2 regions of the Mesorhizobium sp. WSM4308 genome follow, and region 2 is predicted to be linked to the other one. Evidence: riboswitches for the same ligand, from Rfam matches in the RefSeq annotation. Region 2 holds a riboswitch; the other holds the start of a gene.
The links. Region 2 has a riboswitch for S-adenosylmethionine ahead of CK227_RS05525 (O-succinylhomoserine sulfhydrylase). Riboswitches for the same ligand answer to the same signal wherever they lie in the genome.
Positions count from the first base shown of each region.

Region 1 (3,405 bases), on a different contig from region 2:
GCGACGAGCCGATCAGGCCGATGCCGACCAGCGCGATCTTTTCAAACATCGGTGATGTCATGGTGTTCCTGCTTTTCGGGCGTTCTAGCTTTTCAGGAATGTCGTGAGCGCGGCGACAACGCCGCGATTGGCCTCTTCCGTGCCGACGGTCATGCGCAGCGCGTTGGGGAAGCCGTAGCCGGAAACGCGCCGCAATATATACCCACGCGCGGTCAGATAGTCGTCCGCCGCGGCCGCCGAATGCTTCTGATCGTCGGGAAAGTGAATGAGCAGGAAATTGCCGACGCTGGGCGTCACCCGCAGCCCGAGCCCGGTCATCTCCTGGCTCAGCCAGGTCAGCCAGGTCTCGTTATGCGCCACGCTGCGCTCGACATGGGCGCGGTCGCGGATTGCCGCGATGCCGGCCTCGATCGCCGTCGCATTGACGTTGAAGGGACCGCGGACGCGATTGATGGCGTCGACGATGTGCATGGGCGCATACATCCAGCCGATCCGCGCGCCACCGAGGCCGATCTTGGAGAAGGTGCGGGTCATGACCACATTCTCGGCGCTGCCAACCAGTTCGATGCCGGCCTCATAGTCGTTGCGGCGGACATATTCGGCGTAGGCCGCGTCGAGCACCAGCAGCACATGTTTGGGCAGGCCGGCATGCAGGCGGCGCACCTCCTGGAACGGCACATAGGTGCCGGTCGGATTGTTGGGATTGGCAAGGAACACGATCTTCGTGCGCGGCGTGACGGCCGCCAGTATCGCATCGATGTCGGCCCGCTCATCGGTCTCCTTGACCGCGATCGGCGCAGCCCCGGCCGACTGGATGTAGATCTTGTAGACCATGAAGGCGTGTTCGGTGAAAATCGCCTCGTCGCCGGGCGCCAGATAGGTCTGCGCCAGCAGGCCGAGGATCTCGTCTGAGCCGTTGGAGCAGATGATGTTCTGCGCGTTGAGGCCATGCACTTCCGCGATCGCCTCGCGCAGCCGTCTGGCGGTGCCGTCGGGATAGATGTCGAGCCTGGCGGCGACTTCACGCGCGGCCTCGATCGCCTTCGGTGACGGGCCAAGCGGGTTCTCGTTGGACGACAGCTTGTAGACCTTGGCGACACCGGCGGGTGCGGCGCTCTTGCCCGGCACATAGGCGTCAATGTCCATGATGCCCGCGCGCGGGGTTGGACGTGCCTGATCCGGTGTCTGGTTCATTTTTGCAAAATCCGTCGAAAATGCCTCGCTCCGGAGGCCGCAGCGGAAATACAAGCCGTGGCCGATAATGTCGAGGGGTGGCAGTGGTGCCAGCAGCGGCCCGGATGTCGGCATTGACGGCAGGGCGGGCGAGTTCTAGAAGGGCAGCAACAGTTCCGTGGTGATTTGGCCGGTCGGCTTGCAGCCACGTTAAACAATTCGCTAAAGGGCCGTTTGCGTGACGTAACCGGCTTTGCGAATGGCAATGCCGGTTTTTTATTGTCCGCGGCCGGCCGGACGGACGCATCGGCGGCGATTTTTCGCCCGATATGATGCAATAGGTGAGACGAGAATGGCCGCTCTGCGCGCAGGAAAGACCAACAACGAGGCCGACCAGCCGTCGAGCCCGGTGTTGCGCTTCGGGGCGGACAAGCCGCTCAAGCTCGACGCCGGCACGCTGCTGTCGCCGTTCCAGATCGCCTACCAGACCTACGGCACGCTGAACGATGCCCGCTCCAATGCCATCCTCGTCTGCCATGCGCTGACCGGCGACCAGCATGTCGCCAGCACCAATCCGGTGACCGGCAAGCCGGGCTGGTGGGAAGTGCTGATCGGCCCCGGCAGGATCATCGACACCAACCGTTTCTTCGTCATCTGCTCCAACGTCATCGGCGGCTGCCTGGGCTCCACCGGGCCAGCTTCCACCAACCCCGCCACCGGCAAGCCCTATGGGCTTGACCTGCCCGTCATCACTATCCGCGACATGGTGCGGGCGCAGCAGATGCTGATCGACCATTTCGGCATCGAGAAACTGTTCTGCGTGCTCGGCGGCTCGATGGGCGGCATGCAGGTGCTGGAATGGGCGTCGAGCTATCCCGAGCGCGTCTTTTCGGCGCTGCCGATCGCCACCGGCGCGCGCCATTCCTCACAGAACATTGCCTTCCACGAGGTCGGCCGGCAGGCCGTCATGGCCGATCCGGACTGGCATGGCGGCAAATATTTCGAACACGGCAAGCGCCCGGAAAAAGGCCTGGCGGTGGCGCGCATGGCCGCCCACATCACCTATCTCTCCGAAGCCGCCCTGCATCGAAAATTCGGCCGCAACTTGCAGGACCGCGAAGCGCTGACGTTCGGCTTCGACGCCGATTTTCAGATCGAAAGCTATCTGCGCCACCAGGGCATGACTTTCGTCGACCGCTTCGACGCCAATTCCTATCTCTACATGACGCGGTCGATGGACTATTTCGACCTCGCCGCCGATCATGGCGGGCGGCTGGCGGATGCCTTTGCCGGCACCAAGACCCGCTTCTGCCTGGTGTCATTCACATCGGACTGGCTGTTTCCGACCGAAGAAAGCCGCTCGATCGTGCACGCGCTCAACGCCGCCGGCGCGTCCGTGTCCTTCGTCGAGATCGAGACCGACCGTGGCCACGATGCCTTCCTGCTCGACGAGCCGGAACTGTTCGCCGCCATCAACGGCTTCATCGGCTCCGCGGCGCGGGCGAGAGGGCTAAGCGCATGACCCCGGAAAGTTGCAGCCTTTCAGGATCGGGATCATGCGCCGCAAAGGAGACGACATCATGAGCGTCAACGGCAGCCAGCGCGTCGACCTCGAGGTCGTCGCCAATCTGATCCCACCGCAGTCCCGCGTGCTCGATGTTGGTTCGGGCGACGGCTCGCTGCTTGAATTGCTGCAGGACACCAAGCAGGTCGACGGCCGCGGACTGGAACTGTCGCAGCGCGGCGTCAACGAATGCGTGGCGCGCGGCCTCTCCGTCATCCAAGGCGACGCCGACAAGGATCTCGAGTTCTATCCCGACAAGGGTTTTGACTTCGTCGTCCTGTCGCAGACCTTGCAGGCCACCCGCAACCCGAAGCTGGTGCTCGACGAGTTGCTCCGCATCGGCAACCGGGCGATCGTCTCCTTCCCCAATTTCGGCCATTGGCGGGTGCGTCTGTCGCTGTTCGTCAAGGGCCGCATGCCGGTGACCCAGGACCTGCCCTATTCCTGGTACGACACCCCCAATATCCACTTCTGCACCATCCGCGACTTCGTCAACCTGTGCGACGAGCTTGGCGCGACGGTGGAAAAGGCGACCGCGCTCGACGCCGCCGGCCAGAAGATCGGCCTGTCCATGCCCTGGTGGTTCTGGAACTTCTTTGGCCAGCAGGCGGTGTTTCTGCTGAAACGATAAGGCGCGTCTCTTGGCATCGAGACCGACCAAGCGGCCT
Region 1 is NZ_NSFW01000003.1:91,928-95,332, forward strand. It holds gene CK227_RS06190 (prephenate/arogenate dehydrogenase family protein) at 1-61, opposite strand, end outside; gene hisC (histidinol-phosphate transaminase) at 85-1,194, opposite strand; SAM riboswitch at 1,342-1,419, shown strand; gene CK227_RS06200 (homoserine O-acetyltransferase) at 1,526-2,695, shown strand; gene metW (methionine biosynthesis protein MetW) at 2,754-3,368, shown strand.
Region 1: another riboswitch for S-adenosylmethionine. It lies ahead of CK227_RS06200 (homoserine O-acetyltransferase); the one in region 2 lies ahead of CK227_RS05525 (O-succinylhomoserine sulfhydrylase).

Region 2 (3,405 bases):
TATGTCATCGGCGATGACGGCGCCGCCTTCCGCGTCGGCTTCACGCTGTCGAACGAGTTTTCCGACCACGTGACCGAGCGGGTGAACTATCTCTTCCTCGCCCACTCCAAGCTGCGCAACGCCTCGTTCGGACCGGAGATCCTGATCGGCGACCTGCCTTCCGACATCCGCGGCACCTCGCGCATCGTGCGCGACGGCAAGACGCTATGGGAAAAGCCGTTCCTGTCGGGCGAAGCGAACATGTCGCACACCATCGCCAATCTGGAACACCATCACTTCAAATATTCGGCGTTCCGCCAGCCGGGCGACGTGCATGTGCATATGTTCGGCACCGCGACACTGTCCTTCGCCGACGGCGTCAAGACCGAGGCCGGCGATGTGTTCGAGATTGAGGCCGGGGATTTCGGCCTGCCGCTGCGCAACCCGCTCGAGATCGAAAAACCAGTGAAGGTGGCGGTGAAGGCGCTTTGAGATAGCGCCAATATCCTGGGAGAGAAAATGAACGGGATGGGGCTTGGTTTCATCTTAGCGGGCTTGGCCCTATCCCTCGCCTGTTCTTCCTCCGTGGCTTACAGCGCCGGGCGGCGCCTGCCGCCGACAGGATCCATTTCGAGATCTGCATTTTCTTGTTCGCCTTGAGCGCCGCCATACCGGCGACCGACAGGCCAGCCACGCATGATGTGCCGGCAGGCAAGTATCTTGCCTGGCGGCAATCGGGGTTCAGCGCGCGGCGCGGAAATGCTTGGAGAGCTTCAGGCCCTGTGCCTGGTAGTTGGAGCCGAGATCGGTGCCGTAGAGCGCCTGCGGCCGCTTCAGCATGTGCTCGTAGACCAGCCGGCCGACGATCTGGCCATGGTCGAGGATGAACGGCACTTCGTGGCTGCGCACTTCAAGCACCGCCCGGCTGCCGGTGCCACCGGCCGCCGAATGGCCGAAGCCCGGATCGAAGAAGCCGGCATAATGGACGCGAAATTCGCCGACCAGCGGGTCGAAGGGCGTCATCTCGGCAGCATAGAGCGGCGGCACATGCACCGCCTCCTGGCTGACGAGAATGTAGAATTCGTCCGGATCGAGCACCAGTTCGCCGGCACCGCTCTTGTGGATGGGTTCCCAGAAATCGACGACGTCCTGCGCGGCGCGCTTGTCGACATCGACAAGGCCGGTGTGATGCTTGCCGCGATAGCCGACCAGCCCGTCACCGTCGCCCTTGAGATCGATCGACAGCGCGATGCCGCCGCCCGAAATATTCGGCGGCTCGGTGGCGACCAGCATCTGCGCGCGGTGCAATTCATGCAATTCGGCTTCCGAGAGCAGCGCGTTGCCGGTGCGGAAGCGGATCTGCGACAGGCGCGAGCCGGTGCGCACGACGATCGGGAAGGTGCGCGGGCTGACTTCCAGGTAAAGCGGACCGTTGTAGCCGGCGGCGATCTTGTCGAACTCGTGGCCACGGTCGGTCATGACGCGGGTGAAAATGTCGAGCCGCCCGGTCGAACTCTTCGGATTGGCCGAGGCGGACACGGTTGGGGGCAGCGCAAGGCTTTCCAGCAGCGGCACGATGTAAACACAGCCCGTTTCCAGCACGGCGCCATCGGCGAGGCTGAACTCATGCAGCTTCAGCCGATCGAGTTTGTCGGCAACCCGATGATCCGGACCCGGCAGGAAGGACGCCCGCACCCGCCAGGCCTTGTCGCCGAGCCTGAGATCGAGGCTGGCCGGCTGGATCTGGTCGGCATCGAGCGCGCGCGGCGACTTCAGCGCGCCGGACTGGAACAGCGCCGAGATATCCTGATCGGGAAGAATGCCTGTCTGCCGCAAGGCTCCGCTCCTAGGCCAGACGATTTTCCTGCTGCAGGTTCTCGCCGCAAAACCGTGAAACACTTTTGCGGAACCTGCTTGGTACAAACCTCTTAATGAAGCCGGCAATTGACGCAAGCGTGGTACGGGTCTAAAGGGTCGTTATCCCGTGGTGATTTGGCCGGTCGGCTTGCAGCCACGTTAAACAAGTCGCTAAAGGACCGTTGGCCGCGAGGCTGTATGGACCGGTTGCGACTTTCGCGACCGGTTTTTTTGTGTCTGGAACAAAAGCAATGAGCAGCAAGAAGCGCAACTGGAAGCCTCAAACAGCCCTCGTGCATGGCGGAACCCTGCGTTCCGGCTTCGGCGAGACCTCCGAGGCGATGTACCTGACCCAGGGCTATGTCTATCAAACGGCGCAAGCCGCCGAAGCCCGCTTCAAGGGCGAGGAGCCGGGCTTCATCTATTCGCGCTACGCCAATCCGACCGTCGACATGTTTGAAAAGCGCATGTGTGCGCTCGAAGGCGCCGAGGATGCGCGCGCCACGGCATCGGGCATGGCGGCAGTAACGGCGGCGCTTCTTTGCAGCGTCAAGGCCGGTGACCACATCGTGGCGGCGCGCGCGCTGTTCGGCTCCTGCCGTTGGGTGGTCGAGACGCTGGCACCGCGCTACGGCATCGAGGCGACGCTGGTCGACGGCACCGATATCGCCAACTGGGAAAAGGCGGTCAGGCCCAACACCAAGCTGTTCTTCCTGGAAAGCCCGACCAACCCGACATTGGAAGTGGTCGACATCGCCGCTGTGGCTGCGCTCGCCAATTCGATCGGCGCGCGGCTTGTCGTCGACAATGTCTTTGCCACGCCTCTCCAGCAGAAGCCGTTGCAGCTCGGCGCGCATATCGTCGTCTATTCGGCCACCAAGCACATCGATGGCCAGGGCCGCTGTCTCGGCGGCGTGATCCTGTCGGACAAGAAGTGGATCGACGAGAATTTGCATGACTATTTCCGCCACACCGGCCCCAGCCTGTCGCCCTTCAACGCCTGGACGCTGCTGAAGGGCCTGGAGACGCTGCCGCTGCGTGTGCGCCAGCAGACGGAGAGCGCCGGCAAGATCGCGGATTTCCTCGCCGAGCAGCCGCAGATTGCCCGCGTCATCTATCCCGGCCGCGCCGACCATCCGCAGGCCGAGATCGTCAAGAAGCAGATGTCGGGCGGCTCGACGCTGATTTGCCTCGACGTCAAGGGCGGCAAGCAGGCGGCTTTCGCCCTGCAGAACGCGCTCGACATCGTGCTGATCTCGAACAATCTCGGCGACGCCAAGAGCCTGATCACCCATCCGGCGACGACCACGCACAAGAATTTAAGCGAAGAGGCGCGCGCCGAACTCGGCATCGGGCCAGGAACGCTCAGGCTGTCGGTCGGCCTTGAGGATACCGACGACCTTCTGGAAGACATCGCGCAGGCGCTGAAGGGCGCCAAATAGGGAGCCGTCGAGGCAGCGTCGTCCGCGCCGCGATCAGGCGCGCGACGACGCCTCTTCCAGTTCGGCGGCCTTGGTGCCGATGATCATCGCATTGCCGCGCCAGTCGACGGCGCCGCCGAGCCAGCCG
Region 2 is NZ_NSFW01000002.1:567,060-570,464, reverse strand. It holds gene araD1 (AraD1 family protein) at 1-471, shown strand, start outside; gene CK227_RS05530 (2'-deoxycytidine 5'-triphosphate deaminase) at 721-1,815, opposite strand; SAM riboswitch at 1,954-2,031, shown strand; gene CK227_RS05525 (O-succinylhomoserine sulfhydrylase) at 2,088-3,278, shown strand; gene CK227_RS05520 (ceramide glucosyltransferase) at 3,312-3,405, opposite strand, start outside.